2 regions of the Nonomuraea sp. NPDC050478 genome follow, and region 1 is predicted to be linked to the other one. Evidence: riboswitches for the same ligand, from Rfam matches in the RefSeq annotation. Region 1 holds a riboswitch; the other holds the start of a gene.
What was found. Region 1 has a riboswitch for glycine ahead of gcvP (aminomethyl-transferring glycine dehydrogenase). Riboswitches for the same ligand answer to the same signal wherever they lie in the genome.
Positions count from the first base shown of each region.

Region 2: linked by a shared signal. The riboswitch ahead of gcvT (glycine cleavage system aminomethyltransferase GcvT) and the one ahead of gcvP (aminomethyl-transferring glycine dehydrogenase) in region 1 are both predicted to bind glycine.

Region 1 is NZ_JBITHT010000002.1:215,377-231,059, forward strand. It holds gene gcvP (aminomethyl-transferring glycine dehydrogenase) at 1-1,824, opposite strand, end outside; glycine riboswitch at 1,979-2,070, opposite strand; gene ACIBF7_RS09080 (MerR family transcriptional regulator) at 2,122-2,742, opposite strand; gene ACIBF7_RS09085 (bifunctional nuclease family protein) at 2,891-3,361, opposite strand; gene ACIBF7_RS09090 (MerR family transcriptional regulator) at 3,468-4,094, opposite strand; gene ACIBF7_RS09095 (FHA domain-containing protein) at 4,118-4,630, opposite strand; gene ACIBF7_RS09100 (mannose-1-phosphate guanyltransferase) at 4,888-7,389, opposite strand; gene ACIBF7_RS09105 (CDP-alcohol phosphatidyltransferase family protein) at 7,393-7,974, opposite strand; gene ACIBF7_RS09110 (GNAT family N-acetyltransferase) at 8,038-8,799, opposite strand; gene ACIBF7_RS09115 (phosphoribosylanthranilate isomerase) at 8,861-9,454, opposite strand; gene ACIBF7_RS09120 (hypothetical protein) at 9,465-9,890, opposite strand; gene ACIBF7_RS09125 (response regulator) at 9,947-10,645, opposite strand; gene ACIBF7_RS09130 (histidine kinase) at 10,642-12,243, opposite strand; gene ACIBF7_RS09135 (class I SAM-dependent methyltransferase) at 12,373-12,990, shown strand; gene ACIBF7_RS09140 (acyl-CoA dehydrogenase family protein) at 12,990-14,171, shown strand; gene ACIBF7_RS09145 (enoyl-CoA hydratase/isomerase family protein) at 14,314-15,093, opposite strand; gene ACIBF7_RS09150 (alpha/beta hydrolase) at 15,090-15,683, opposite strand, start outside.
Region 2 is NZ_JBITHT010000005.1:163,609-179,291, forward strand. It holds gene ACIBF7_RS25530 (glutamine synthetase family protein) at 1-327, shown strand, start outside; gene ACIBF7_RS25535 (aldehyde dehydrogenase family protein) at 372-1,664, shown strand; gene ACIBF7_RS25540 (3-oxoacyl-ACP reductase) at 1,669-2,433, shown strand; gene ACIBF7_RS25545 (gamma-glutamyl-gamma-aminobutyrate hydrolase family protein) at 2,430-3,158, shown strand; glycine riboswitch at 3,176-3,273, shown strand; gene gcvT (glycine cleavage system aminomethyltransferase GcvT) at 3,404-4,495, shown strand; gene gcvH (glycine cleavage system protein GcvH) at 4,492-4,881, shown strand; gene ACIBF7_RS25560 (L-serine ammonia-lyase) at 4,938-6,314, shown strand; gene ACIBF7_RS25565 (hypothetical protein) at 6,341-6,850, opposite strand; gene ACIBF7_RS25570 (DUF6286 domain-containing protein) at 6,850-7,449, opposite strand; gene ACIBF7_RS25575 (amino acid deaminase/aldolase) at 7,588-8,778, shown strand; gene ACIBF7_RS25580 (DUF3618 domain-containing protein) at 8,809-9,138, opposite strand; gene bcp (thioredoxin-dependent thiol peroxidase) at 9,251-9,724, shown strand; gene ACIBF7_RS25590 (HNH endonuclease signature motif containing protein) at 9,788-10,270, shown strand; tRNA gene ACIBF7_RS25595 (tRNA-Leu) at 10,261-10,333, shown strand; gene ACIBF7_RS25600 (2-hydroxyacid dehydrogenase) at 10,393-11,346, opposite strand; gene ACIBF7_RS25605 (hypothetical protein) at 11,410-11,808, opposite strand; gene ACIBF7_RS25610 (sensor histidine kinase) at 11,955-13,121, shown strand; gene ACIBF7_RS25615 (response regulator transcription factor) at 13,141-13,791, shown strand; gene ACIBF7_RS25620 (ABC transporter ATP-binding protein) at 13,900-14,643, shown strand; gene ACIBF7_RS25625 (ABC transporter permease) at 14,645-15,683, shown strand, end outside.

The DNA.
Region 1 (15,683 bases):
CACGACCACGACCCGCATGCCGGCCATGACGGCGCTGGCGGCGTTGGTGCCGTGGGCGGACGACGGGATGAGGCAGACGTCGCGCCCGGTGTCCCCGTTGGCGCGGTGGTAGGCGCGGATGGCCAGCAGCCCGGCGAACTCGCCCTGGGAGCCGGCGTTCGGCTGGATGGAGACCTTGTCGTAGCCGGTGACCTCGGCGAGCCAGTCCTCCAGCGTGCGGATCAGCTCGCCGTAGCCGAGCGCCTGCGCCTCGGGCGCGTACGGGTGGATGCCGGCGAACTCGGGCCAGGTGATGGGCTCCATCTCGGTGGTCGCGTTCAGCTTCATCGTGCAGGAGCCGAGCGGGATCATCGAACGGTCGAGCGCGATGTCCTTGTCCTGGAGCCTGCGCAGGTAGCGCAGCATCGAGGTCTCGCTGTGGTGGGTGTTGAACACCGGGTGGGTGAGGAAGTCCGACTCGCGCAGCAGGGAGGACGGCAGCGCGTCGTCCACGGCGTCCAGAGCGGCGTCCGTGCGCTCGACGCCGAAGGCCGCCCATACCTTGGCGAGCTCGGCGGCGCCGGTCTTCTCGTCGCAGGCGATGGAGACGTGGTCGGCGTCGGCCTGCCACAGGTTGACGCCGCGCTCGGCGGCCGCGGCGACGATGCCGGCGGCCCGGCCGGGGACGCGGGCCAGCACGGTGTCGAAGAACTCGGCGTGCACGACCTCGACGCCGCCCTCGCGCAGCCCCGCGGCGAGCGCGGCGGCGTGCCGGTGCACCCGCCGGGCGATCCGCCGCAGCCCGTCGGGCCCGTGGTAGACGGCGTACATGCCGGCGATCACGGCGAGCAGGACCTGCGCGGTGCAGATGTTGCTCGTGGCCTTCTCGCGGCGGATGTGCTGCTCGCGGGTCTGCAGGGCCAGCCGGTACGCGGCCGCGCCGTCGGCGTCGACCGACACCCCGACCAGGCGGCCGGGCATCTGGCGCTGCAGTCCCTCGCGTACGGACATGTAGGCGGCGTGCGGCCCGCCGTAGCCGAACGACACGCCGAACCGCTGGGAGGAGCCGACGGCGATGTCGGCGCCGAGCTCGCCCGGGGCGGCCAGGAGCGTGAGCGCCAGCAGGTCGGCGGCGGCCACGACCAGCGCGCCGGCCTCGTGCGCCCGCTCGGCCACGGCGCGGAAGTCGCGCAGCCGCCCGGACGCGCCGGGGTACTGGACCAGCACGCCGAAGCATTCGGGCAGGTCGCCGGTCAGGTCGCTCTCGACGAGCTCGATGCCGAGCGGTTCGGCGCGGGTGGCCAGCACGGCCTTGGTCTGCGGCAGCGTGTCGGCGTCCACCACGAACACCGGGCTCTTGGCCTTGCCGGCGCGGCGTGCCAGCGTCATGCCCTCGGCCGCGGCGGTGGCCTCGTCGAGCAGGGACGCCCCGGCGACGGGCAGGCCGGTGAGGTCGGAGACGACGGTCTGGAAGTTCAGCAGCGCCTCCAGCCGGCCCTGCGAGATCTCCGGCTGGTACGGGGTGTAGGCGGTGTACCAGCCCGGGTTCTCCAGGAGGTTGCGGCGGATGACGGCGGGCGTGACCGTGTCGTGGTAGCCGAGGCCGATCATGGAGGTGAGCACCTGGTTGCGGCCGGCGAGGGCGCGCAGTTCGGCGATGGCCTCGGCCTCGCTCGCGGCGGCCGGCAGTTTGAGCCGGTCCTTGGCCCTGATGGCCTCGGGCACGGCCACCGCGACCAGGTCCGCGACCGATTCGAAGCCGACGGCCTCGAGCATGCGCTGCTGCTCGGCCGCTGAGGGCCCGATGTGCCTGCTGGAGAACGGCGGTGCTGACAGGTCGGTCATGGAGATGCCTCCCGAGGCTGTGGAGACCGGCGCTGGGCGCGGGCGTATGCCGGATCTCCCCCTCTGTCATGGCGACCTGAGAGCTTCACCCCGCTACGGGGCTTGCACCGTCGGTGAAGTGCGCCTGGCGGACGCACCTGCTTTCCAGAGTTGCCTCACCCGAGCGGTACGGGCGCCTGAGAGATTCCGGGGAGGGTTGCTCCTTCGGCGCCCCGGCGGTGCCGGGGACTCTCCCGCACGGGGTCGTCAGCATGTCCTAGATTACAGCCTCGACCCGAATTGGGGTGGTACGGGGCGTCACCCGATGCGGCGCGCGCGCCGCCGCCGGGCCAGTTCGTCAGCGGGATGGTCGGCCGGGACGTCGTCCACGACCGCCGCCCGTTCCCCCGGCAGCTCCGCGAGGGATCCTTCGACCTCGCGCCAGACCCGGCCGAGCGCTATGCCGAACACGCCCTGACCGCCCTGGAGAAGGTCGATGACCTCGTCGGCCGAGGTGCACTCGTAGACGCTGACGCCGTCGCTCATCAGCGTGATCTGCGCGAGGTCGGCGACCCCGCGGTCGCGCAGATGCTGGACGGCGGTGCGGATCTGCTGGAGGGAGACTCCGGTGTCGAGGAGCCGCTTGACGACTTTCAGGACCAGGATGTCGCGGAAGCTGTAGAGGCGCTGGGAGCCGGAGCCGTGCGCGGCTCTTATCGTGGGCTCCACCAGGCCCGTGCGCGCCCAGTAGTCGAGCTGCCTGTAGGTGATGCCGGCCGCCGCGCAGGCTGTCGGCCCGCGGTATCCGATGTCGTCCGGCAGCGTGGCAGGCTGCTCGTCGAAGAGCAATCCTTGTTCTCCGGCACGCTGCCGCGCACTCTCGCGCCGCACCGGATCTTCCTGGCCGGCCGTCTTTCCCTCGCCGCTGCTGACCGCCACGCGGACCTCCGGCTTTCTCTCATCCCGTGGCCTCATCTGGGGGTTCGTAAAAGGTCGACCACGGGTTTCACTTGCACCGTAGGACCGTGACCATGCTCAGTCAACGATCCGGCTCGGCGCGTCGTGAAGCGTAAATGCACTGAAATACCTACCCCGCCCGGCCGAAGTCCTCGGGTGAGATCGTGTCAAGGAACTCCCTGAACTTCTCCACCTCGTCCTCCTGGTCGTCGGGGATGATCACACCGGCCTCCTGGACCACCTCCTCGCTGGCGAAGATGCGGGCTCCGGTGCGGAGCGCCAGCGCGATCGAGTCGGAGGGCCGGGCGCTGACCTCCACGCCGTTGGAGAACACGAGGTCGGCGAAGAAGATGCCGTCACGCAGAGCGACGATGTTGACGGCGCGCAGACCCACGCCGAGCGCGCTCAGCACGTCCCTGAAAAGATCGTGGGTGAGCGGCCGGGGCGGCGGCTCGTCGGCCTGTGCCAGCGCTATGGCCGTCGCTTCGGTCATGCCGATCCAGATCGGCAGGAACCGCTCCCCGTGTGCCTCCTTGAGCAGAACGATCGGCTGATTGGTGGGCATTTCTACCCGAACGCCCACTACCTCCATCTGCAACACGGGCTGCTCCATATTCGACTGGCCGGTGGCCCGGCTCAGGTCATCGCTGGTCCGCTTCTGCATTTCAACGTAACACCCGCCGAGCCCTGAATGTCCCGCAGGCCGCTCATCGGCCCAGAACGCCACGAACCCCCGTACGCAGCAGGGCGGCATGGAGGTCGAGCAGGAGTGCCGACAGCTCCCTGGCCGCTTCGTCGGCCTCACCGATCGCGCCGGGCTTGCGGCGTTTGAGTATGGGCGCGACCGTCTGCTCGACCAGACCGGCCTCCCGCTCCGCCGCGGCCTTGACGGCGCGCAGATGACGGGCGTGCAGGCCGAAGCGGGCCAGCCCGCCCACGGCCCGGGCGATCTTCAGCGCTTCCTCGTCGTAGCGCCGGGCGACCGGCGCCAGCAGCCCGTAGTCCTCCAGCTCGGTCAGCGTCTCCTCGTCGAGCCCCGCGGACTCCAGCAGCTCGGCCCGGGTGAGCTTGACCTCCTGCTTGTCGTGCAGCGCGCGGGGACGGCCGAAGCTCTCGGCCATCTTGTCCTTGATCACGCGCAACGGGAGGTAGTGGTCGCGCTGCTCGGTCAGGATGTAACGCAGCTGCTCGACGTGCAGGTGGGTGAACTTGCGGAAGCCGGACGGGGTGCGCTCCGGCTCGATCAGCCCTTCGCCCTCCAGGAAACGGATCTTGGAGATGGTGACGTCGGGGAACTCGCCCTGCAGCAGGGCGAGCACCTCCCCGATGCTCATGTGCGAGCGTGCCGCCTGTGAGCTCATGTGCCGGCGGGGGTCCGCATCAGGAACAGCAGCCGGAACTTGCCGATCTGCACCTCGTCCCCGGAGTGGAGCGGGACCTCCTCGATGCGCTCCCGGTTGACGTAGGTGCCGTTGAGGCTGCCCACGTCGCGCACCGAGAACTGGCCGCCGCGATGGCGGTAGAACTCGACATGACGGCGCGAGACCGTGATGTCGTCGAGGAAGATGTCGCTCTCCGGGTGGCGGCCGGTGGTGGTCAGCTCCTTGTCGAGCCGGAACCGGCTGCCCTGGTTGGGCCCCCTGGTGACGGTGAGCAGCGCCGCGCCCGGCGGGAGCTGCTCCACCAGCGCCCGCTCGGCCAGCAGCATGTCGCCGGTCTCAGCCTCGTACGCCTCTATTCCCGCGACAGAGATCGTCGATGTCGTGTCCCCGGAGACCTCGGGTCTGGTCAGCTGGGTCCCACAACGGGAACAGAAACGGGCATCCTCGGGGTTGGCATGCCCGCACTGCGTGCAGTAGACGCTCGGCATCGATCGGCTCGGCCTCCTACCGCGAAGTCGCGGCAACGGTGCTCGGGGCGCGCCTCGCTTCGCTCTTCACGTTTTGGCGAATGCCGCAACTTACGCTGATCAGCGGCAAAGGTCAAGGCGGGGCGCTGGACGACAGGTTCGGACGCTGACAAAGTTACAACCGCCCCTACCTGAAGGTCCATGCCGCCGCGCGTCTTAACATTACGATCTTGCGGTCCTTCCAGACAAATCGTGGACAGGATCCGGCCTGTTATGGATCATGTCGCCTGCTCGACCACCTGGGCCCAGCGTTCGAGCAGGATCTGCGCGGTGTCGACGTCCGACGCCTCCGCCCACAGGTCGGTCGCCGGTTCGGTGGCGGCGGGCAGGATGAGCACCCAGCTGCCGTCGTCGCCGACCACCCGCACCCCGTCGGTGGTGTCGATCCGGTGACCGTCGCCGCTCGACTCGGCCGCCTCGATGACCGAGCGCATCACCGCCCCCTTCGCCGCCCACTGCGTCGGGATCGTCCGCTTGAGCAGCTTGGCCTCGGGGATCCTGGCGTCGATCTGGCTGAGCGAGAGCCGGGTGCGGGCCACCAGCCCGAGCAGCCTCATGAACGCGGCCAGCCCGTCGATGGCCGGGCTGAACTCGGGCACCACGAAGCCGCCCCGCCCGTCGCCGGCGAAGATCATGCCGGGGTCGCCGGCGGCCGAGGTGAGCGCGTCGACGGCGGTCGAGGTCCACCGCACCTGCACGCCGTGGAAGCGGCACACCTGCTCGGCGACCCGGGTGGTGGTGACGGGCAGCGCCACCTGCCCGCCCCTGCGCTCGGCGGCCACCAGGTCGAGGACCACCAGCAGTGCCCGCTCCTCGCTGATGAGCTGGCCCTGCTCGTCCACCAGCGCGATGCGCTCCCCCACCGGGTCGAACCTGACGCCGAAGGCCGCGCGTGAGGAGCTCACGAGCTCCGACAGCCGCTGCAGGTCGCGCCGGCGCTCGGCGATCGTCTCGGTGGGCGACAGGTCGTCCAGCACCGCGTTGACGGTGAGCACCTCGATCCCGGCCCGGCCCAGCAACCGCGGCAGCACCAGCGAGGAGGTGCCGCCCGCGCAGTCTGCCACCACCTTCATCCCGCGCACGCCGGTCATGTCGACCCGGCCCAGCAGCTCGTGCGAGTAGTCCTCGACCGCCCTGGCCGGAAAGGTCAGCTCGGCGATCTCGCCGGGGAAGGCGCGGCGGAACTCCTGCCGGGAGAAGACCCGCTCAAGCTTGCGCTGGGCGCCGGGGGGCAGGTCGGCGCCGCGGTCGTCCATGATGACGATGTCGACGCTCTGCGGGTCGCCGGCGGTGGTGCGCAGCGTGATGCCGCCGGCGGCGGTGCCCCTGGCGGTGTGGAAGCGCGCCACCGGCAGCGGCGCCGCCTCGAGGTCGTGGACGTTGATCGCGCTGGCGTTGAGCGCGCCGATCACGGCCCGCTTGAGCGCCCTGGCGGCCAGCGAGGAGTCACGCGAGGTGACGACGTACTCGCCCTTCTTCAGCGTGGTGGCGTACGCGCTGGCCAGCCGGACGCAGAGCTCGGGCGTGATCTCGACGTTGACCAGCCCGCTGACCCCGCGCGGGCCGAACAGGCCGCGCTGGCCGCGCGACTCCCAGATGACGCTGGTGTTGACGACCGCGCCGGCCTCGATGGTCTTGAACGGGTAGATCTTGACCCCGCTGGAGACGTACGCCTCGGCCTCGATGACGCACTCGTCGCCGATGATCGCGTTCTCCTCGATGCGGGCGCCGCTCATCACGTCGGTGGCCTTGCCGATCACGCAGCCGCGCAGGTGGGTGCCGGGGCCGAGGTAGACGTTGTCGTGCACGATCGCGCGGTGCAGGAAGGCGCCCTCGCGCACCACCGCGTTGTTGCCGAGCACCGTGTACTCGCGCAGCTCGGCGCCGGCCTCGACCTTGGCGTACTCGCCGACGAACAGCGGCCCCTTGAGCACGGCGTCCGGCTCGACCGAGGCGGAGCCGGCCACCCAGACGCCGGGCGACACCTCGAAGCCGCCGATGTCGAGCCTGACCTTGCCGGACAGGGCGTCGGCCTGGGCCTTGCGGTAGCTGTCGTGGCTGCCGACGTCCTCCCAGTAGCCGTCGGCCACGTAGCCGTAGATGGGGGCGCCGCGCTCCAGCAGCCTGGGGAAGACGTCGGCCGACCAGTCGGCGGGCTCGCCGGTGGGGACGTCGCCCAGCACCTCGGGCTCCATGACGTAGATGCCGGTGTTGACGGTGTCGGAGAAGACCTGGCCCCAGGTGGGCTTCTCCAGGAAGCGCTGCACCCGCCCGGCCTCGTCGACGATGACGATGCCGAACTCGAGCGGGTTCGGCACCCGCTTGAGCCCGATGGTGACGAGCGCCCCCGTGTCGCGGTGGAAGCGGATCATGTCGGTCAGGTCGATGTCGGTGAGCGCGTCGCCGGAGATGACCAGGAAACGGTCGTCACGCAGCCGGGCGGCGGCGTTCTTCACGCTCCCCGCGGTGCCCAGGGGCACGTCCTCGGTCGCGTACTGCAGGCGCATGCCGAGCTCGTCGCCGTCGCCGAAGTAGTTGCGCACCAGCGCGGCCAGGAACTGCACCGTGACCACGGTCTCGGTGATGCCGTGCCGTTTGAGCAGGCGCAGCACATGTTCCATGATCGGACGGTTGACCACGGGGAGCAGGGGTTTGGGCTGGTTGGCCGTCATCGGCCGCAACCGGGTGCCTTCGCCGCCCGCCATGACAACCGCCTTCACCGCTCACTCCTTCGTGGTCGCGGTCACGAGCCGGCGCACCTGTAGCACGTACAACACGCCTGCCCACCAGTAGAGGCCCGTTCCCCACAGCGCGAACGCCCACCCGACGATGCGGGCCACTTCGGCATACCACCCCGTGTGGGAGGCAAGGAAGAGGAGAGGGAAGGCATACATGAGGTTAAACATGGCGGCCTTGCCCAGGAAATGCACCTGAAGTGCCCGATATCCATGCTTGCGGAGTACAGGGAAGGAACAGGCGACGAAGATTTCCCTGGCCAGGATCACGGCCACCAGCCACCACGGGATGATCTCCCGCACCAGCAGCGCCACAATGGTCGCGAACACGTACAACTTGTCCGCGGCCGGGTCGATCAGCCGCCCGAGCCTGCTGGTCTGGTTGAACGCGCGAGCGATCTTCCCGTCGAGCCAGTCGGTGAACCCGGCCACCGCGAGCACCCCGAGTGCCCACCCGTCGGCCCGCGGCCCCAGAGCCAGCCACAGGAACACGGGCACGCCAAGGAGACGCAGGAAGCTCAGCAGGTTGGGAACCGTCCAGATTCGGTCCTCGGCGGAAGTTTCACTCACGCCCCAGACCCTACTGCGCGAACTTCCGGCCCAGCGGGGCCGCATCCGGCCAAGCTCCCGCCGTCAGGCGCGGACGAAGTCGTGCGTGCGGCCGATCTCCGCGAATCCGAGGCGGGCGTAGAACTCCCTGGGCCAGTCGCCCGCGTCGGCCACCAGGAACACCAGCCCGGCCGCCGCGGTGGCCTCCGCCAGGAGTGAGAGCATCAGCGCGCGTGCGTGCCCCCTGCCCCGATGCGGGACGGCGGTCACCAGGTCCTCGATCTGCGCCACGCCGTCATGGACGTACAGGTCGGCGCGGGCGGCGATCTCGCCGCCGGAGCTGCGCACGCCGCGGAACCCGACCCGGCCGGCGCCGCGCAGTCTGGTCTCGGCCCGCCGGGCGAGCTGCTCGACCACCTCGTCGCCGGCGTCCGGCAGCGTCTCGCGCCAGGTCTCGCGCAGCACGGGCAGCAGCACCGCCAGGGAGAGCTCCTCGGCGTGCGGGACGCGGGGCGGGTCGCCGCGGTAGGCCATGAGCACGTTCTCCTCGTGCCGGTAGCCCGCCGCCGCGAACGCGGGCGCGAACTCCCGGCCGAGCCGGTCGTCGAGCACGCACACCATCCGGTGGCCACGCGCCCCCAGCACCTCCTCCGCCGCCGCTAGCACGGCCCGCGGGTCCTCACCGTGCCACACGACGAGCTTGTTGTCGTCGTACGAGGCCGCGTAGCGATCGTCGAGCACCCCGAAGCCACCGGGCACCGGCACCACCCGCGGCGCCCGCCGCCGCGCGAACCCGCGCAGGAACTCCTGCGCCCGCTCCCCGCTCTGTAAGCGTTCCCCGGACATCCCGTCGACTCCGTTCCCCATGGCGCTCCGAGAGCGCGTCACCTCGCCCTGAGGGGGCGCGTCAGGAGGCGGCGCGCGCGGCGTCGACGAAGGCGGCGATCAGCGCCGGGTCCTTGACGCCGGGAGCGGTCTCGACGCCGCTGGAGACGTCGACCCCCCAAGGGCGGGCGGCGGCGATCGCCTCGGCGACGTTGGACGGCGCCAGGCCGCCCGCGAGCAGCCACTGCCCCGAAGAGCGGCCGCGGACGGCCGACCAGTCCCACGGCTCGCCGGAGCCCGCCCGGGGCGCGTCGACGATGAGCATGCTCTCGTCGAAGGCGCCGCACCGCAGGTCGGCCCGCGCGTCGACGGCCCTGATCAGGGTGCGGCCGAGGTCCTTGAGCGCGGTGAAGTCGCCGTGCGGGTGGTGGCCGTGGAGCTGGACGGCCCGCACCCCGGCGGCGAGCGCCGCGGCCCGGACCGTGGCGGGGTCCTCGCCGCGGAAGACGCCCACGGTCAGCACCTCCGGCGGCACCAGGGCCCCCAGCTCGGCGGCCCGCTCGGGCGTGATCCGGCGCGAGCTGCTGGTCAGCACGAAGCCGATGGCGTCGGCGCCGGCCTCGACGGCGGCGGCCACGTGGCCGGGGTCGGTCAGGCCGCAGATCTTCACGTACACAGGAACGAGGTTAGCGGCGGCGGGACGCTCCCGGCGACCACGACCAGATGAGCAGCGCGGTGGCGAGCCCGGACATGACGATCCCGTTGGGCAGGTGGGCGCCGAGCATCTCCCAGGTGAAGTGCTGGCCCATCCCCGCGACGAACAGCGCGAGGCTGGCCAGGGCGGGCCAGCCGGCGCCGCGGCCGGGCCGCCACACGAGCACGGCGAAGACGATCTGCAGGAGCCCGACGAGGTGGACGAGCATCCCGGCCATCACGTGGGGCTCGGCCATCGCCCCGTCGGTGGCGACCGACTGTCCGGCGAGCGAGCCGGCCACGACGAGGCCCGCCGCCTGGGCGATGATCGTCAGCCGCAGCGCGTACAGCAGGCCGGCGTTGACCGGCTTGACGGGGGCCGAGGCGGGCGGGCGCTGGAAGAGATCCGTTTCTGACATGTCCGCAGTCCTTTCGATCGAGGACCAAGGATGCGCGCCGGGCCCGCCGGCGGTCGTCAGCCTGCCGGGCTATCCTGCCCTCCGCCGCGCGGCGGACGTACGGGGCGGAAGGACGCGTCGACGAGGCCGCTGCGGTGCGCGACCACGGCGGCCTGGATGCGGTTGCGCAGGCCGAGCTTCTCCATCGCGGAGGCGACGTGGGTCTTGACGGTGGTGACGCCGACGTGCAGCTCCTCGGCGATCTCGGCGTTGGACAGGCCGGTGCCGACCAGGGCGAGCACCTCGATCTCGCGCTCGGTGAGCCCGCGCGGGGCGGCCCCGGCGGACTGCTCCCCGGCGGCCAGGAAGCGCTCGACGACGCGGCGCAGCACCGAGGGGGCGAGGAGCTGCTCGCCGGCGTGGGCGCGGCGGACGGCGTCGACCATGCGCGCCGGCTCGTCGTCCTTGACCAGGAAGCCGACGGCGCCGGCGCGGAGCGCGGCGTGCACGTTGGCGTCCTCGGCGAAGGTGGTGAGCACCACGATGCGGCTGGCCGGGCGGGCGGCGAGCACCCGTTTGATCGCCTCCAGGCCGTCGACCCTGGGCATGCGCAGGTCCATGAGGATGACGTCGGGCAGGTGGCGCTCGGCCAGCCGGACGGCCTCGGCGCCGTCGTCGGCCTCGGCGACCACCTCCATGTCGCCGTCGGCCTCCAGCAGCATCCGCACGCCCGCCCGGACGAGCACCTGGTCGTCGGCGACCAGGACACGGATCACGAGACGCTCCTGGCCGCGGGCAGGCTGGCGGCGAGCAGCCAGCCGCCGTCCTCGTCGGGACCGGCGCTGAGGGTGCCGCCGAGGGCGCGGACCCGCTCCCGCATGCCCGCCAGCCCGCGCCCGGAGGAGGGCAGGCGCTCGATCGTGGTGGGCGGGCGGCCGTTGTGGATCTCGACGCCGACGCCGTGGCGGTCGGCGCTGACCCGGACGCGGACCTCGGTGCCGGGTCCGGCGTGTTTGAGCACGTTCGTGAGGCCTTCCTGGACGATGCGCGCGGCGGAGGCGCGGGCGACGAGCGGGGCGTGGTCGGTGCCCCGGTCGAGTTCGAGATCCACCGCGAGGCCGGCGGCCGTCATCCGCTCGGCGGACTCGCGGATCACGTCGTTGGGGTCGGCGAGCAGGCCGGGCTGCCGGTCGGGGTCGCGTAAGAGGTCGATCAGGCCGCGCAGGTCCTCCAGCACCTGGTGGCCGGTCTCGCGGATGTCGGTGAGCGCGTCGGCGACCGGGCCGTCGGGGGCGGTGTAGCGGGCGGCGCCGGCCCGCAGCACCATCGCGCCGACGTGGTGGGCGACGATGTCGTGCACGTCGCGGGCGATGCGCTCGCGCTCGGCGAGCTGGTCGGCGCGCATCTGGGCGACGGTGAGCCGGGTGGACTCGCGCACCCGCAGCCGCTCGGCCGCGGCGGCGGCCTGCTTGACCCCGAGGTAGCGGCCGATCGCGACCGGGGTGAGGACGAGCGCGCACACGACGGCGGCGCGGAAGAAGGTGGTCTCGGTGTCCGGGCCGACGACGGCGACCCCGGCCAGCAGGCAGGTGGCCAGGTAGGCGGCGGCCGTCCACCCCCAGGAGGCGACCCGCATGGCGAACACGCCGAGGGCGATGAGGAGCAGCACCAGGCTGGTGCTGACCACCTGGGGGAGGTAGGTGTCGGCGAGGACGACGAGGATGCAGTGGAACAGGAAGACGAGCCCCGGCATGCGCCTGGCCACGCCGAGCGCCAGCCCGGCGGCGACCGCGAGCACGCCCGTCATCCAGGCCGGCTGGGGCCCCGAGTGCCAGCTCGTCCAGGTGCTCAGCATGGTGTAGGCCAGGCCGCCGGCGGCGAGCAGCACGTCGGGGGTGACGTCGCGGTGCTCCAGCTCGCCCACCGGGCCGCGCAGGTAGCCGCCGACCACCGCGGGGAAGATCGCGACGCCCGCGCAGTAGAGCCCGGTCCTGAGCGAGAAGGCGGCGCCGGGGTCGACCAGGTTGACGGCGGTGGCGACGCCCGCCGCGGCCATGGCCACCGCGATGGAGCGCCAGCGCTCCCGGTAGGCGGTGAGCCCGACGGCGACCAGCAGCAGCATCTGGGCGGTGTTGGAGCTGTAGGCCCCCATCTGGTCGGTGAGGACGAGGGCGCCCGCGAGCCACAGCGCGGCCACGAGCGGCCGGCGCCGCACCAATCCGAGGGGGACGCCGACCAGCAGCGCCAGGGGGACGATCGTGTACTGCGGTGCGAGCTCCCCGAGCCGCGCCTGACCGGACATCAGCAGGTCCAGGCTGACGCCCGCGGCGGCGAGGAGCAGGTCGAACGGCACACCGCGCCAACGCCAGCTCATGGCACCCAAGGTATCGAGCGGGGCCTTCCGGACAGTCCTCCCGGCGGAGGATGCCTCCTCCTCCAAGTGGCCGATTCTTCGTCCCCCCGGCGGAGACGCGCATGGGATCCGGACCCTTACCTTTGAGTCATGTCCAACGACACCACGCTGCTTCTGCGCCAGTTCCTGCGTTCGCCCGCCACGATAGGGGCGCTGGTGCCCAGTTCGCAGCGGCTGGCCGCGGCGGTGTGCGCGCCGGTGCCCGAGCGCGGCGAGCCGACCGTGGTGGAGCTGGGGCCGGGCACGGGCCCGTTCACCGCCGAGATCCAGCGCAGGCTGGGCGGTCGCGGCCATCATCTGGCGGTGGAGCTCAACGAGACGATGGCCGCGCTGCTGGCCGAGCGCTTCCCCGCCGTGGACGTGGTGAACGGCGACGCCGCCAAGCTGTCCGCGCTGCTGGCCGAGCGCAATCTTGGACAGGCGGACGTGGTGGTCAGCGGGCTGCCGTGGGCGGCGTTCCCGAAAGGGCTGCAGCTGACGCTGATGGGCGCGGTGACGTCGGTGATGAGCCACGCGGGCGCGTTCACCACCTTCTCGTACGTGCACGCGATCCCGCTGAGCCGGGCGCGGCGCTTCCGGACGCTGCTGGCCGAGCGGTTCGAGGAAGTGGTGGCCGGGCGGACGGTGTGGCGCAACGCCCCTCCGGCGTTCGTCTTCCACGCGCGCAGGCCTCGCCCGCGAACAGAGCTTTCTTCTACCATGGACTGATGGATTTCACTCTCCCGGAGAGCGCGCTCGCGGTTCAGCGTGGCATCGCCGACATCTGCGCCCGCTACGACCTCGACTACTGGCAGCGGTGCGAGAGCGAGAAGCGCTGGCCGCAGGAGGTGTGGGAAGAGCTCGGCAAGGGCGGCTGGCTGGGCCTGGCGGTGCCCGAGCGCTTCGGCGGCGGCGGGCAGGGCCTGCTGGAGCTGGCCGTGGCGACCGAGACGATCTCGGCGTCCGGCGCGGCGGGCGGATCGGCCTTCACGTACGTGCTCACGCCCGGTTTCGGGGCACTGACCCTGACCCGCCACGGCACCGACCGGCAGCGGGAGGAGCTGCTGCCGCGGCTGGCCACCGGCGAGCTGGAGACGTGCTTCGCGCTGACCGAGCCCGACGCGGGCTCCAACTCGCTGGCGATCACCACGTCGGCCCGCCGCGAAGGCGACGAGTTCGTGATCAACGGCCAGAAGATCTGGATCACCGGCGTGCAGCGGGCCGCCTGGATGCTGCTGGTCACCCGGACGGTCCCGGTGGCCGAGGCCAGGCCGCGGTCCCACGGACTGACGGTGTTCCTGGTGAACGTGCCCGAGGCGGTCGCCGCCGGGCGGCTGTCGTTCCAGCCGATCCCCAAAATGGGCGCCAACACGACACCGTCCAACATGGTGTTCATCGACGACCTGCGGGTGCCGGCCGCGAACGTGGTCGGCGAGGTCGACCAGGGCGCGGCGGTGCTGTGGGACATACTCAACCCCGAGCGCGTCCTGCTGGCGGCCTCCGCGCTGGGCGGCGCCGAGGTGGCGCTGCGGGTGGCCGTGCAGTACGCCAAGGAGCGCGAGGTGTTCGGCCGGCCGATCGGCGCCAACCAGGCGGTGGCGTTCCCGCTCGCCCAGGTGAAGGCGAAGATCGAGCTGGCCCGGCTGATGATCTACAAGGCGGCGTGGTCGTTCGACCGGCGCCTGCCGTGCGGCACCGAGGCCAACATCGCCAAGCTGACCGCCTCCCAGGCCGCCTGGGAGGCCGCCGACGCCGCTTTCCAGACGCACGGCGGCATGGCGTACTCGCTGGAGTATCCGGTGGCCCGGCTGCTCGCCGACGCCCGGATCGGGAGGGTGGCACCCGTGACCGAGGAGCTTCTGCTCAACTACCTCGCGACGCAGGTGCTCGGCCTCCCGCGCGGTTTCTGACCGCCACCCGGCGCTGACCGCGGCGGGCCGCTGCTTCGTCCCCCGAGGCGGCGTTCTCGGCCCCGGCCGACAGGCTCGCCGTGCGGTCTGCCATGCGTTCCATGCCTTGGCGACTACCCCGGCCACGACGCCGAAACCCCCCTCAGGTGAAGCGGGGCGGACGCTTCTCGCGCAGCGCGCGGAGCCCCTCGGCGGCGTCGGGGCCGGTGAAACCGAGGAACTCCATGGCGAGCGAGGCGTCGAACGCGGGCCCGGCCATCCGCAGCCAGTTGTTGAGCGCGTACTTGGTGAGCCTGATGGCCTCCTGCGAGCCCGCGGCGAGCTTGACCGCGATCTCCATGGCGGTGTCGTGCACGGCGTCGTCGTCGACGCAGAGGCTGACCAGGCCCATCTTCTCGGCCTGCTCGCCGGTGACGGGCTCGCACAGCAGCAGGTGGTACTTGGCCTTGGCCATGCCGCACAGCAGCGGCCAGATGATGGCGGCGTGGTCGCCCGCGGCGACGCCGAGCCGGGTGTGGCCGTCGATGATGCGGGCGGTGCGGCCCGCGACCGAGATGTCGGCGAGCAGGGCGACGGCCAGCCCGGCGCCCACGGCCGGCCCCTGGATGGCCGAGACTACGGGCTTGGCGCAGTTGAGCACGTTGTAGACGATGTCGCGGGCCTCGGCGAAGACGCGCAGCCGGGTGTCGTGGTCGCGGGTCATCTCCTCGATCATGGACAGGTCGCCGCCGGCGGAGAACGCCTCGCCCTCGCCCCGGATGACCACGGCCCTGACGGAGTCGTCGCGGTCGGCGTCGCGCCAGATCTCGGCCAGCTCGCGGTGGCCGGTGCGGTCGACGGCGTTGAGCCTGCGCGGCTCGCTGATGGTGATCCGCAGCACGCCGTCGGCGGGGGTGTCGGTCTTGAGCCGCTCGTAGGTCACAGCGACTCCTTGAGCCGGGCGGCGATGTACTCGCGGGCCTCGGCCGCCTGGTCGAACAGCCGCGGCAGGGCGAAGAAGCTGTGGACCGCGCCGTCGAAGCGGCGCAGCTCGACCGGCACGCCCTCCTCGGCGAGCCGGGCGGCGTAGCGTTCGCCCTCGTCGCGCAGCACGTCGCACTCGGCGGTCACCACGGTGGCCGGGGGCAGCCCGGCGCATGAGGCCAGCCGCAGCGGCGACAGGCGCGGGTCGCCGGGGTCGGCCCCGGCGGCGTACTGGCGCAGGAACCAGGCCGACTCGGCGGCGTCCAGGCCGTAGCCCTCGGCGAACTCGCGGTAGCTGAGGGTGTCCATCAGCGCGTCGAGCATCGGGTAGACCAGCACCTGGTGGGCCAGGCGGAGCCCGGCGTCGCGGGCCTGCCAGGCCGCCACCGCGGCGAGGTTGCCGCCGGCGCTGTCGCCGATCACCGCCACCTTGCCGTCGCACTGGTAGAAGGCGGGCCGGGCGAAGACGTCGCGCACGACGGTCCAGGCGTCGTCGGCGGCGGCCGGGAACGGGTGCTCGGGCGCGAGCCGGTAGTCGACCGAGACGAC
Region 2 (15,683 bases), on a different contig from region 1:
TCGCTGCGGGTGGAGAACCGGGTGCCGGGCGGCGACGTGAACCCGTACCTCGCCGTGGCCGCGCTGGTCGCGGCCGGCCTGCACGGCATCGACGGGGAGCTGGAGCTGGAGGAGGCGTTCGAGGGCAACGCCTACACCTCCGGCGCCGAGACCGTGCCCCACACCCTGCGCGACGCGCTGGCCCTGTTCGAGGGTTCCAAACTGGCCGGGGAGGAGTTCGGGGAGGACGTGGTGGCCCACTACGCGAACAACGCGCGGGTCGAGCTGGCGGCCTTCGACGCGGCGGTGACCGACTGGGAGATGTTCCGGGGATTCGAGCGCCTGTGAAGATCATCAATCCGGCGACGGAGCAGGTCGTGGCCGAGGTCGAGATGGCCGGGGCCGCCGCGGTCGACGAGGCCGTGGCCAGGGCCGTGAAGGCCTACCGGGAGTGGCGCGAGGTGGCGCCGGGCGACCGGGCGCGGCTGCTGCGCGGCTTCGCCGACCTGGTCGACGCGCACGCCGAGGAGCTGGCGATGCTGGAGGTGGCCAATGCCGGCCACCCCGTCGGCAACGCCCGCTGGGAGGCGGCCGCCGTCCGCGACGTGCTCCACTACTACTCCGGCGCTCCCGAGCGCAACCACGGCAGGCAGATCCCGGTGCCCGGCGGCGTGGACGTCACGTTCCAGGAGCCGCTGGGCGTGGTGGGCGTGATCGTGCCGTGGAACTTCCCGATGCTGATCATGTCGTGGGGCGTCGCTCCGGCCCTCGCGGCGGGCAACACGGTCATCGTCAAGCCCGCCGAGCAGACCCCGCTGACCGCGCTGCGGCTGGCCGAGCTGGCCTTGGCGGCGGGCCTGCCCGAGGGGGTGCTCCAGGTCCTGCCCGGGGTGGGAGAGGTCGCGGGCGCCCGGCTGGTCGAGCACCCCGGCGTCGCCAAGATCGTGTTCACCGGCTCGACCGAGGTGGGCAAGGAGATCGCGGCCAAGGCCGCCGCCCACGTCAAGCGGCTCACGCTGGAGCTCGGCGGCAAGTCGGCCAACATCGTCTTCGCCGACGCCGACGTCGCCAAGGCCGCCGCCGCCGCCCCGTACGCGGTCTTCGACAACAGCGGTCAAGACTGCTGCGCCCGCTCGCGCGTGCTGGTGCAGGAGAGCGTGTACGACGAGTTCCTGGAGCGGTTGTCGGAGGCGGTGCGCGGGCTGCGCGTCGGCGACCCGCTCGACCCCGCCACCGAGATGGGCCCGCTGATCAGCCCCGAGCACCTGGAGCGGGTCCGCGGCTTCGTCGCCGACCCGTACCTGCAGGGCTCGTGCCCGCAGGGCCGCGGCTACTGGTTCCCTCCGACGGTGCTGACCTCGAACGTCACCGACCGGGCGTTCACCGAGGAGATCTTCGGGCCTGTCGTGTCCGTGGTGCCGTTCGCCGGCGAGGCCGACGCGGTCCGCATCGCCAACGACACCCGTTACGGCCTGTCCGGCTCCATCTGGACCCGCGACATCGGCCGGGCGCTGCGGGTGGCCCGCGCGGTCGAGTCCGGCGCGCTCTCGGTCAACTCCAACTCCTCGGTCCGCTACTGGACCCCGTTCGGCGGCTTCAAGGAGTCAGGGCTCGGCCGCGAGCTGGGCCCCGACGCGCTCGCCGCCTTCACCGAGACCAAGAACGTCTTCATCTCAACGGAGTAGCCCTATGCAGCGTTTGCTGGACCGCGTGGCCGTCATCACCGGAGCGGGCAGCGGCATCGGCCTGGCCACCGCGCACCGGTTCGCCGAGGAGGGCGCCAAGGTCGTCTGCGTCGACATCGACGAGGAGGCGGGCGCCAAGGCCGCCACCGAGGTCGGCGGCCTGTTCGTCAAGGCCGACGTGACCAGCGAGGACGACGTGGCGCGGATGTACGAGACCGCGTTCGAGACCTACGGGAGCGTGGACGTCGCGTTCAACAACGCGGGCATCTCGCCGCCCGACGACGACTCCATCCTGGAGACCGGCATCGACGCCTGGCGCCGGGTCCAGGAGGTCAACCTGACCAGCGTCTACCTGTGCTGCAGGCACGCCATCGGCTACATGCGCCGCCAGGGCAAGGGCTCGATCATCAACACCGCCTCGTTCGTGGCCGTCATGGGGTCGGCGACCTCGCAGATCTCCTACACCGCTTCCAAGGGCGGGGTGCTGGCCATGTCGCGCGAGCTGGGGGTGCAGTTCGCCCGCGAGGGCATCCGGGTCAACGCGCTGTGCCCGGGGCCGGTCAACACGCCGCTGCTCCAGGAGCTGTTCGCCAAGGACCCCGAGCGGGCGCAGCGGCGGCTGGTGCACGTGCCGCTCGGCCGCTTCGCCGAGGCGTCGGAGATCGCGGCCGCGGCCGCCTTCCTGGCCAGCGACGACGCGTCGTTCATCACGGCGTCGCAGTTCCTGGTCGACGGGGGGATCTCCGGCGCGTACGTGACGCCGCTGTGAGCCGGCCCGTCATCGGTGTCAGCACCTACGTCGAACCCGCCCGGTTCACGGTGTGGGACCTGCCCGTGGCGCTGCTGCCGTACATGTACGTGGAGCAGGTGACGCGGGCGGGCGGGCAGCCGGTGCTCATCCCGCCGGCGGGCGATCCGGCGGCGCTGGTGACCCGGCTGGACGGGCTGATCCTGGCGGGCGGCGGGGACATCGACCCGGACCGGTACGGCGCGTCACCCCACCCCCACACCGACTACATCCGGAAATTTCGTGACACCGCCGAGTTCGCCCTGATGACCGCGGCCCTCGAAGCCCGGACCCCCTTCCTGGGCGTCTGCCGGGGTCTCCAGGTCCTCAACATCGCCCTGGGCGGCACCCTCCACCAGCACCTCCCTGACGTCGTCGGCCACACCGGCCACTCCCCCGCCCCCGGCCGGTTCGGCCCCCTCCCCGTGCGCCCCGCCGCCGGCAGCAAGCTCGCCAAGATCCTCGGCGGCGCCCCGGTCACCGTGCCCCACTACCACCACCAGGCCGTCGACCGCCTGGGCACGGGCCTGACAGTGACGGCCACCTCCGGGGACGGCACGATCGAGGCCGTGGAACTCGACTCCCACCCGTTCGCCGTCGCCGTCCAGTGGCACCCGGAGGCCGCCGACGACTGCGCGCTCTTCGAAGCCCTGGTCGCGCACGCCGCGGAGTTCGCGGACGCGACAATTCACCCCGAAGGCCATTAGGCTTGCCACATCACCGTCGAAGCCGTGCGGGAGAGCGCCCTGACAGCCGGTCGGGGCCCCTGAAGGAGCAAGCCCTCCCCGCGAACCTCTCAAGGCAAAGGACCGTACGGCCGAGGTGTCCTCTGGAAAGCAGGTCCGCGCGACCTCGCCGAAGGTGAAAGTCCGGAAAAAAGCCGGGTGAAGCTCTCAGGCACCGACGACAGAGGGGGAGGATCCCGGCATCCGATCCTGTCCTGAGGTGCGACATGTCACGACCGACGCCGCTGAGAGACGTGCACGAGTCTCTCGGCGCCACCCTGACCGACTTCGCCGGCTGGCTCATGCCGCTGCGCTACGGCAGCGAGTCCGCGGAGCACAACGCGGTCCGCCAGGCGGCCGGGCTCTTCGACCTGTCGCACATGGGGGAGATCTTCCTCACCGGCCCGCAGGCGGCGGACGCCCTGGACTACGCCCTGGTGGGACACCTGTCGGCGCTGGCGACCGGGCGGGCGCGCTACACGATGATCGTCGACGAGCGCGGCGGGGTGCTGGACGACCTCATCGTCTACCGGCTCGGCGACGAGGAGTTCATGGTCGTGGCCAACGCCTCGAACGCGGGCAAGGTCGCGGACGAGCTGATGACCCGCGCCAAGGCGTACGACGCGCGGGTCGAGGACCGCTCCGACGAGTACGCCCTCATCGCCGTCCAGGGCCCGCGCTCCCAGGAGATCCTCGCCACCCTCACCGACGCCGACCTGGCCGGGCTCAAGTACTACACCGGCCTGCCCGGCAGGGTCGACGGGCGGGAGGCGCTCATCGCCCGCACCGGCTACACCGGCGAGGACGGCTTCGAGCTGTTCGTGGCCGTCCAGGACGCGGTGCCGCTGTGGCACGCGCTGACCGCCGCCGGCGAACCGTACGGGCTGAAGCCGGCCGGGCTGTCCAGCCGTGACACGCTCCGCCTGGAGGCGGGCATGCCGCTGTACGGCAACGAGCTGAGCGCGGAGCTGACCCCGTTCGACGCGGGGATGGGCAGGGTGGTGAAATTCGACAAGCCGGGCGACTTCGTGGGCAGGTCGGCGCTGGAGGCGGTCAAGGACACCCCGCCGCGGCGCCGCCTGACCGGGCTGGTCGCGCGCGGCCGCCGGGTGCCCCGCCACGGATACCCGGTGACCAAGGACGGTGCCGTCGTCGGCGAGGTCACCAGCGGCGCGCCCTCACAGACGCTGGGCAAGCCCATCGCGCTGGCCTACGTCGACACCGGCATCGACGCCGGCGAAGGTCTGGCCGTCGACATCAGGGGCAGGCAAGAACCCGTGGACGTGGTCGAGCTGCCCTTCTACAGGAGGAACAAGTGAGCAACATCCCTGACGACCTGAGCTACACCAAGGAGCACGAGTGGATCTCCGGCCTGGAGGACGGCCTGGTCGCCACGATCGGCATCACGGCCTTCGCCGCCGAGGCCCTCGGTGACGTGGTCTACGTGCAGCTCCCGGAGGTCGGCTCGACCGTGGAAGCCGGGGACTCGATCGGCGAGGTCGAGTCCACCAAGTCCGTGAGCGAGATCTACACGCCTGTCGGCGGCGAGGTGGTCGAGGTCAACCAGACCCTGGTGGACGACCCGTCGCTGGCCAACAGCGACCCGTACGGCGAGGGCTGGATGTTCAAGGTGCGCGCCGACGGCGACGCCGCCGACCTGCTCTCCGCCGAGGAGTACGCCGCCCTCACCTCGGGCGAGTCCTGACCCACCCGCCGGGGCCCGGCACCGGGCCCCGGCCCCGCGCGTGAAAGGCGCCATCAATGGCGATCAGCGTCTTCGACCTCTTCAAGATCGGGATCGGCCCGTCCAGCTCCCACACCGGCGGCCCGATGGCCGCCGCCCACCGGTTCGCGCGCGGCCTGCACCAGGACGGGCTGCTCGGCCGTACGGCGCGCGTCGAGGCCATCCTGTACGGCTCCCTCGGCCTGACCGGCAAGGGCCACGGCAGCGACAAGGCCGTCCTGCTGGGCCTGTCGGGCGAGAAGCCCGAGCTGGTGGACGTCGACACCGTGGACGAGCGGCTGGCCGCGATGCGCGAGTCCGGCACGGTCCGGCTGTTCGGCGAGCGGGAGATCCCGTTCGTGATCGGCGAGGACCTGGTGTTCGAGCGGAAGATCTCGCTGCCGGAGCACCCGAACGGCATGCGCTTCACCGCCTACGACGAGGCGGGCGGGAGCCTGCGAGAGAAGGTGTACTTCTCGGTCGGCGGCGGCTTCGTGGTCGACGAGACCGCCACCGGCGCCGGCCGCATCAAGCCGGACGACACGGTCCTGCCCTACCCGTTCACCACCGGCGAGGAGCTGCTCAAGCACTGCTCGGCCACCGGCCTGTCGATCTCCGGGCTGATGCTGGAGAACGAGAAGGCGTTCGGCCTCGGCGAGGACGAGATCCGCGCCCGCGTCCTCGACCTCTGGCGGGTCATGACGGAGTGCGTGCGGCGGGGCATCGCCAAGGAAGGCGTGCTGCCCGGCGGGCTCAAGGTCAAGCGCCGCGCCCACCAGCTGCACCGCCGCCTGCAGGCCGAGTCCGCCGAGAAGGACCCGCTGCAGGCGATGGACTGGGTGTCGCTGTTCGCCCTGGCCGTCAACGAGGAGAACGCCGCCGGGGGCCGCATCGTCACCGCCCCCACCAACGGCGCGGCCGGCATCATCCCCGCCGTGCTCACGTACTACTCCCGCTTCACCCCGAACGCCGACGACGACGGCGTGATCCGCTTCCTGCTGACGGCGGCGGCGATCGGCGTGCTGTTCAAGGAGAACGCGTCCATCTCCGGCGCCGAGGTCGGCTGTCAGGGCGAGGTCGGCTCGGCCTGCTCGATGGCCTCGGCGGGGCTCACCGAGGTCCTCGGCGGCACCCCCGAGCAGGTGGAGAACGCCGCCGAGATCGGCATCGAGCACAACCTGGGCCTGACCTGCGACCCGATCGGCGGCCTGGTGCAGATCCCGTGCATCGAGCGGAACGCGGTCGCCTCCATCAAGGCCATCACCGCGGCCCGCATCGCGCTGCGCGGCGACGGCCGCCACCACGTGTCGCTCGACAAGGCCATCAAGACCATGCGCGACACCGGCAGGGACATGCTCGACAAGTACAAGGAGACCTCGCGCGGCGGCCTCGCCGTGAACGTCATCGAGTGCTGAGACGCTAATCCCAGGCGGCGTGAGGTCTAGCGACGGACGTGGATGCGGACCACCGCGCCCAGCTCGTCGTCGCGGACCTCACGCCGGATGCGGCCGACGATCTCCCGGTCCAGCTTGCCCACCACCGCGCCCACGTCCGCCCCCGGCGGGCAGGAGAGCGAGATCCGCAGCCGGGCCGTGCCTTCCAGCTCGCCGAGCACCCGCACCGCCGCCCGCGACAGCCCTTCCACGTCCTTGAGGCCCACGCAGAGCATCGCCGTGCCCGTGCCGGACCGCGTCCCGAACCGGCCCCAGCCGAGGCTCAGCAGCAGCCACCGGAGCGTCACCAGCGCGAGCACCACCAGCACCAGGGCCACCAGCCACGGCACCCACGGCTGCCCGCTCAGGGCGTCGGCGGTGCGCTCCGGCAGCACCCTGGCCCGCGGCGACAGCCCGCGCAGCTGGCCCTGGCCGCGCAGCCAGGCGAAGCCGCCGGCGATCAGCAGCACCGCGCCCACCACGGCCAGCCCCAGGCGGTTGCCTCCGTACTGCCGCATCACAGCCCCTTCCTGCGCAGCCGCACCACGACCTCACCCGTGCCGAGCGTGCCCAACCCCGCCAGCCGGTCGCCCACCGCGGTGCCCACCTGCCTGAGCATCGCGCCCGACGACTCGGGGCCGGTCACCACGGTGACCTCGATGCGCCGCCTGCGCAGCCGTACCCTGACCCGGTCCACCCCGTCGGCCTGCCGCGCGACCTCGCGCAGCGTGCGGCGCAGGCCGGAGCGGGTGATGCCGATGACGATCAGCGGGTCCGTGGTCTCCACGGGTACGAGCCTGCACCGGCCCGGCAGCACCGCCAGCAGGAGCAGGCCCACGCCCAGGCCCGCGACCCCCAGCGCGGGCGCCGACAGATCCTTCCAGGACGACGCGGACGCCAGCGCGGCGGCCTCGTCGATCGGCACCAGGCCCAGCGGCCGGGCCCACAGGCCCGCGACGATCTCCGCGGCGAGGAGCCCGAGCCCGGCGGTCAGCAGCGCCGCCACGGCCACACCGGCGGGCGTTCTGGCCGGCCGGAGCACCCGGCGGGATCTGCGGACCGGGGAGTCGCGCACCGTGGCGGAGGTACCGGGCAGAAGCTGCTGGAGCGTGGTCATCACAACCATCAGAGGTACACGGGCGAGGCTCCCGCTCGACCGTGTCCCCGCCGCCCGTTTGCAGGATCATTACGGGCCACGCGATCAATGCGAACCAGCCTCATGTTCAATTGCCGGTTATGCCGTTACGCTGCCGGTATGGACGACCGCCAGCGCTACGACCGTGCCACCGCCGCGCTCGAGCCGCCGTTCGCCATCCTCGACCTGGCCGCGATGCGCGCCAACGCCGCGAGCATGGTGCGCCGGGCCGCGGGCAAGCCGATCAGGGTGGCCACCAAATCACTCCGATCCCGGCCGGTGCTGGAGCGGGTGCTGGCCATCGAGGGCTTCCGCGGCCTGATGGCGTTCACCCTCCCCGAGGCGCTCTGGCTCGCGTCCCGAGGCCGCACCGACATCCTCGTCGCCTACCCCACCGCCGACCGGCAGGCCCTCGCCGCCCTGGCCGCGGACGCCGACGCCGCCCGGCACATCACGATCACCGTCGACTCGGCCGACCACCTCGCCTACCTGGACCAGGCGCTCTCCGGAGTCCACCCCCGGCACGAGATCCGGCTCTGCCTCGACATCGACGCCGGCTTCGTCGCCCTCGGCGGCCGGTTCAGGGCCGGCGCGCTGCGCTCCCCCGTCCGCGACGCCGACCAGGCCGCCCGCCTGGCCGCCGACATCGCCAAACGCCCCGGCTACCGGCTGGCCGGACTGCTCGCGTACGAGGCCCAGATCGCCGGCGTCGGCGACGCCCCCCAGAGCGCCGCCTACGGCCGCGTCGTGCGGCTCATGCAGACCCTCTCGGCCAGAGAGCTCGTGATGCGCCGCGGCCGCATCGTCAACGCCGTCCGCCAGGTCGCCGACCTCGAGTTCGTCAACGGCGGCGGCACCGGCTCCATCGAACGCACCGTACGCGAGAAGGCCGTCACCGAGGTCGCCGCCGGATCCGGGCTCTTCCACCCGAGGTTGTTCGACTTCTACCGCGGCTTCACCGGCCACCCCGCCGCGATGTTCGCGCTCCCCGTCGTGCGCCGTCCCTCACCTGACACCGTGACCGTGCTCGGCGGCGGCTACATCGCCTCCGGCCCTCCGGGGACCGGCCGCGCGCCCCAGCCGTACCTGCCCGCCGGCCTGCGCTACAGCCGCGACGAGGGCGCGGGCGAGGTGCAGACCCCCCTCACCGGCCAGGCCGCCGAGGACCTGCGCGTCGGCGACCGCGTCTGGTTCAGGCACGCCAAGGCGGGCGAGCTGTGCGAGCGCTTCGACACCCTCCACCTCGTCGACGGCGACACCGTCGTGGAATCCGTGCCGACCTACCGCGGCGAGGGCAGGACGTTCCTCTGACCGCTTACCGCCGCCGTGTTCCTTTGACCGCTACCGGCGCCTGCGCCGCCGCCACAGCACCACGGCCGCCCCCAGCACCAGCACCGCGCCCACCCCGATCAGCACCGGGGCCAGATCCGGCGGCTCCTCGTCCCACAGCCGCTCGGGGTCCTGCCCCAGCTCCACCGGCCGCGGCGACATGCCCAGCGCGTCACTCACCTGCGCCACCAGGTTGCCCGCCCTGGTCTTCACGTCCGCCACCGTGCGCTCGGCGACCCGCTTCGGGCTCACCCGGTCGGCGATGGCATCCACCGTCTGCGCCAACTCCGCGCGCGTCCGCGCGATCCGCCGCTCCAGCTCATCAGGATCGGTGTCAGCCATGACTCTCCTTCCGGCGCGCTCCTGCTCGTGACGATCAGTCTGTCAGGTCATCACCCCGGACGGCACGCCAGCCCGGCCGGTAGGTTCTCCAGGAGAACCACGGGAGGACCTGATGACCGAATCCAAGCTCGCGCCCGGCGACGCCGCGCCCGAGTTCACGCTGCCCACCTCCGACGGCGGCAGCGTCTCTCTCGCCGACCACCGCGGCAAGCGCGTGATCCTCTACTTCTACCCCGCCGCCATGACACCCGGCTGCACCAAACAGGCCTGCGACTTCCGCGACAACCTCGGCCGGCTCACCGACGAGGGCTACGTCGTCCTCGGCGTCTCCAAGGACAAGCCCGCCAAACTCGCCAAGTTCGCCGAACGCGACGCCCTGACCTTCCCGCTCCTGTCGGACCCCGAGCTGGAGATCCACAAGGCGTACGGCGCGTTCGGGCTGAAGAAGCTGTACGGCAAGGAGGTCGAGGGCGTCATCCGCTCCACCTTCGTCATCGACCCCGCCGGAAAGATCGAACAGGCGCTGTACAACGTGCGAGCCACCGGCCACGTCGCAAGCCTCAAGAAGAAACTCGGCCTTTCCTGACCAGAAGGACTTCGCTCGTCCGCAAACACTGAAACTGTCGGCCGGCTTTTCTAGCTTTACGACATGGCCGCTTATCAGAAGTACACGCGAGAGATGCTCGCCGAGGCGGCGGCGACTTCTCTCAGCGTTGCCGACGTGCTCCGCCGCCTCGGCATCAGATGGACCGGCGGCAGTCATGCACACATCAGCCGCCGCTTGAAGCACTTCGCCATCGACACCTCCCATTTCGTGGGGAGGGCGCACGGCAAGGGCAGGAGATCTCCCACTCTGCGCCCCTATCAGGAGATCCTCGTCCTCCGCCCGCCGGCGTCCATCCGAGAGAAGGCGCCCGCGCTGCGCCGGGCGTTGCGGGAAGCCGGGCTGCCCTACGCCTGCGCAGGCTGTAGGATTGACGGCACGTGGCAGGGAAAGCCGCTCACTCTCCATGTCGACCACATCAACGGTGACTGGCTCGACAATCGACAGGAGAATTTGCGATTCCTCTGTCCGAATTGCCATTCTCAGACCGCCAACTTCGCGGGCAAGGGAAAGGCGAAGGGGCCGTAGCCCAATGGCAGAGGCACAGTCTTTAGGTGGCTGGCAGTGTGGGTTCGAATCCCATCGGCCCTACATTTTCCTTCATTCTCGCCGGCAGATCGTGCTCCCTGCGTGGCGATTTCTGCTGTAGATCACGAGACCGTGTTGGCCGGTCGTTCACCGCGGGCGTACTGGGCTATCTGAGCGGCGGCCACCTGCCAGGCGCGGGCGTCCGCCTGGGGGACGTCGCCTGCCACGTGCGGGGTGATGAGGACCCCGGGGGTGTGCCAGAGGGGGTGGTCCGGGGGCAGGGGTTCGGGGTCGGTGACGTCGAGGATGGCGCGCAGGCGGCCGGTGCGGGTCTCGGCGAGCAGGGCCTGGGTGTCGACGACGGGGCCGCGGGCCGCGTTGAGGAGGATGGCGCCGTCCTTCATGGCCGCGAGGAAGTCCTTGTCGGCGAGGTGGTGGGTGTCGGGGGTGAGGGGCAGCATGAGGGCGACCACGTCCTGGGCGGGCAGGAGGGCCGGCAGGTCGGCCATGGTGACGACGCCGGGGCGGGGGTGGCGGGCCATCATCGTGATGTGCGGGCCGAACGGCTCCAGGCGGGCGCGGAGCTGGACGCCGAGGTCGCCGGCGCCGAGGATGAGCACCCGCTTGTCCCAGAGCGTCTCGGCGACGTGCGGGTTCCAGCGGGCGGCGGCCTGGTCGGCGGCGAAGGCGGGCAGGTCGCGGGCGACGGCCAGCAGGGTGGCGGCGGCCCATTCGGCGACGGCGGGGCCGTGGGCGCCGCGCGCGTTCGACAGGGTGACGTGGGCGGGCAGGCGGCCGGTCCAGTTGTCGGTGCCGGCGCTGAGCGTCTGCACGAGCCGAAGCGCGGGCAGCCGGTCGACGAGGGCGAGCACGCGGTCCACCGGGCGGGAGGGGATGACCATGACCTCGGCCGCCTCGGCGCCTTCCGGCGGTTCGTCGCGCACGTCGTACAGGAGCGCGGTGACCCCGTCGACGGCGGCGAGCGCGTCGAGGCCGCGCGGCTCGGGCACGAGGGCGATGAGGGGCTGGGTGGACGCTCCGGACTGGGCGGGCGTGATGGGCTCTTGTGTCGGCATGGTGTTCCCGGGGTTCGGCTGCCACGGGTTCATTCCCCGTATCGGATCGGAGAACCTGGGGATCTAGCCGACGCGCGTCGGGAGGGGCGCCGGTTGGAGGTCGCAGATGACGCGGCCCTCGATGCGGAGGCAGACCGGTGGGCGCTCGCCGGGCCGCTGCCAGGAGTCCGCCGGGCCGGGGCGGGCCCAGAGGGCGCCGGTCAGGGCGACGGCGCCGCCGCCGATGAGGCCGCCCACGACGAGGCCGGCGAGCCCGGCGCCGACGACCTGGGTCTGCTTGCGGCGCAGGAAGTCGCGGAGGGTGGGCTTGGCGGGCGGTGCGGGCAGGGGGCCCCAGCCGGGGCCGGAGTACGGGCCCGGCCCGAGCTCACCGTAAGGCGTGGGGCGGGTGTCCCGGCGGTTCGGGTCGCGCGGTGGTTCCTCTTCACCGCGCGACCCGGCGTCACGATCATGATCCGCCATCACGATCTCCCTTTACTCGCCCCGGAGGGCGCTCCCGGGAACTAGATTGCCGCAGCACCCGTAAGCGTGGCGTAAGACCTGGGTTGTACGCGTACTTCCCCCTCAAGGCTGAGCCGAGTGGTTGGCGGCATCCGTATCGTGAGGATGTGTTCGGCAAGGTGAGGGCGTGGTCGGCGCGCCGCGGGAGGCTGATGGACGCCCTCCGGGTGGCGCCCGTCGCGGTGCTGTGCCTGCTGCCGGCGGTCCCGCAGGTGTTCTACGAGCCCGGCGGGGTGACCGGCTACGTCTTCTTGACGCTGGTGCTGCTGGCGCCGCTGTTCGTGTGGTGGCGGCGGCCGGTGGCGGCGTTCGCGGGTGTCGCGCTGGTGAGCTTCGGCCAGTGGGCGGCGAGCGTGGACGTGCTGCCGGCCAACTTCGTGGTGCTGGTGGCGCTCTGGGCGGTGGCCGCGCGGAGCTCGTTCCGGTGGGCGCTGGCCGCCCTGCTGGTGGCCGAGCTGGGGGTGTTCCTGGCGCTGGTGCGGTGGGACACGCCCACGCTGGGCATGTTCACGACCGGTTCGATCCTCGTGGTGACGGTCTGGCTGGCCGGGCTGTACGCGAGCACGCGCAGGCGTTACCTGGAGAGCCTGGAGGAGCGGGCCAGACGGGCGGAGCTGGAGCGCGACCAGCGGGCGAAGATGGCAGCGGCGGCCGAGCGGGCGCGGATCGCCAGGGAGCTGCACGACGTGGTGGCCCACCATGTGAGCGTCATGGTGGTGCAGGCCGACGGCGCGGGTTACGCGATCGCCTCCGACCCGGAGCAGGCCCGGCTGGCGGTGCGGACGATCTCCCGTACCGGACGGGAGGCCCTGGCGGAGATGCGCAGGCTGGTGGGCGTGCTCAGGGAGGACGAGGGCGCGGGCGGCGGCACCGACTACACGCCGCAGCCGGGTCTGGCGCAGTTGGAGGACCTGGTGCGCGGGGCGGGCGTGCCGGCCACGCTGCGGGTCACGGGCACGCCGGGCGAGCTGCCGGAGGGGGTGCAGCTCGCCGTCTACCGCATCGTCCAGGAGGCGCTGACGAACGCGCTCAAGCACGGCGGCCCGGACGCGCGCGCCCTGGTGGAGCTGGATTGCCGCGGCTCCGAGCTGGTGGTGCGGGTGACCGATGACGGCAGGGGGGCGGCGGCGCCGCTCGCCTCCGGCGGCCACGGGCTGGTGGGGATGCGGGAGCGGGTCGGCATGTACGGCGGCGAGGTCACGGCGGGGCCGCGGCCGGGTGGCGGCTTCGAGGTGCTGGCCAGGCTGCCGGTGCCGCGGGTCAGGGCGGCTTAGGGAGGTCGGGGTGGACCAGGTGATCCGGGTGATGCTGGTGGACGACCAGGAGCTGCTGCGGGCCGGGTTCCGCATGGTGCTGGGCGCGCAGCCCGACATCGAGGTGGTCGCCGAGGCGGGCGACGGGCTGCGGGCGGTGGAGCTGCTGCGGTCCGTCGAGGTGGACGTGGTGCTCATGGACGTGCGCATGCCGCGCATGGACGGGGTGGAGGCGATCGGCCACATCAGGGGGCCGAAGGTGCTCATTCTGACGACGTTCGACCTGGACGAGTACGCGTTCGCGGCCATCAGGGCGGGGGCCTCGGGCTTCCTGCTGAAGGACGTGCCGCCGGCGGAGCTGGTGAGCGCGATCCGTTCGGTGCACGCGGGTGACGCGGTGGTGTCGCCGCGCACGCTGAAGCGGATGCTCGACCGGTTCGCCGTCCACCTGCCGTCGGAGGCGCCGGCCGCGGCGGCGGAGCTGACGCCGCGCGAGCGTGAGGTGCTGCTGATGGTGGCGCGGGGGCGCTCCAACCTGGAGATCGCCGCCGAGCTGGAGGTGGCGGAGGCCACGGTGAAGACGCATCTGGGGCGGGTGCTGGCCAAGCTGGGGTTGCGGGACCGGGCGCAGGTCGTGGTGTACGCGTACGAGGCGGGCCTGATCGTGCCGTCGCATCGGCCGAACGGCTGAGTGGGGTCGTCTGGCGTCGCAGGAGAAGTCCCTCCTCAGGGCCCATGGATCACGAAATTTCTGGCCATAGCGTGAGTCGCGTTCTTCAGATCCCGACGAGGAGTGGACGTGACTTTCACGAAGACCCGGCACCCCGCCGTGGTGGCCGGGGCGCTGACCAAGGTGTACGGCGAGGGCGACGCCCGGGTGCACGCGCTGCGCGAGGTGGACGTGTCCTTCGGCACCGGCGCCTTCACGGCCATCATGGGCCCGTCGGGCTCGGGCAAGTCCACGCTGATGCACTGCCTGGCGGGCCTCGACACGGCCACCTCCGGCACCGTGCGCGTCGGCGAGGTGGAGCTGACCGGGCTCAGTGACAAGCGGCTCACGCTGCTGCGCAGGGAGCGGATCGGCTTCGTCTTCCAGGCGTTCAACCTGCTGCCCACGCTGAGCGCCGAGGAGAACATCCTGCTGCCGCTGCGGATCGCCGACCGCCGGCCCGACCAGGTGCTGTACGACCGGGTGATCGACACCGTGGGGCTGCGCGACCGGCTGGGGCACCGGCCGGCGGAGCTGTCCGGCGGCCAGCAGCAGCGGGTCGCGGTGGCCAGGGCACTGATCAGCAAGCCGCAGGTGATCTTCGCGGACGAGCCGACGGGCAACCTGGACTCGCGCAGCGGCGCGGAGGTGCTGTCGTTCCTGCGCACGTCGGTGCGCGAGCTGGGGCAGACGATCGTCATGGTGACGCACGACCCGATGGCGGCCTCGTACGCCGACCGGGCGGTGTTCCTGCGTGACGGCCGGCTGGTGGACGAGCTGTCCGCGCCCACGCCGCAGACGGTGCTGGACACGCTGATGAAGCTGGAGGCGTGAGGTGCTGAGGACGGCTCTCGCCGGGCTGCGCGCGCACCGGCTCCGGCTGCTGCTCACCTCCCTGGCGATCATGCTGGGGGTGGCGTTCATCGCCGGCACGTTCGTGCTGAACGACACCATCCAGGCCGGGTTCGCCGAGCGGGTCACGGCCGACGCCGAGAAGGTCGCGGTCGCCGTACTGCCGGAAGGTCCCGGCGAGCGGATCGGGCCGGAGGTGCTGGAGCGGGTGCGCGCCGTGCCGGGCGTGCGCGAGGCCGTGGGGCTGGTACGGGGCAGCGCGCCGCTGCTGGGCCAGGACGGCAAGGCGGTCGGCGGCATGCCGACCACGGCCGTGTCGATCGTCCCTGGGGCGCTGGACCGCACGACGATCGTCAGCGGCACCGGCCCCGGCTCCGACGACCACGCGGCGGTGCTCGACGAGAACACGGCCGAGGCGGCGGGCTTCCAGGTCGGCGACACGATCAAGGTGCTCGACAGCCGGGGGCGCGAGCACGTGTTCCGGCTCGTCGGCCTCCTGGACCCGGGCCTCGACCAGGAGCTCGCCTACACGGGCGCGGTCGGCTTCACCACGGCCACGGCGCAGCGGATGACCGGCGCCGAGGGCTTCGCCGAGATCGACGTCGCCGGAGACGACCCGGCCGCGCTCAAGCCGGCCGTGGCGGCGGCCGCGGGCGCCGGGCACGAGGTGCTGACCGGCGAGGAACTGGCCGCCGACCTGGCCAGGCAGGCCGGGCTGGAGATGCGCACGCTGACGGTCGGGCTGCTCATGTTCGGCCTGGTGGCGATGTTGGTGGCCGCGCTCGTCATCTACAACACGTTCGGCATCCTGGTGGCGCAGCGCACCCGCGAGATGGCGCTGCTGCGTTGCATCGGGGCCACCCGGGGGCAGGTGTTCGGCTCGGTCCTGATCGAGTCGGCGGTGGTCGCCGTGGTGGCGTCGGTGACCGGGCTCGCGGCCGGGTACGGGCTGGGCGCGCTCACGCTCGCGGTCCTGGGCGCCCTCGACGCGCCGCTGCCGACCGAGGCGGCGCTCGCGCTGT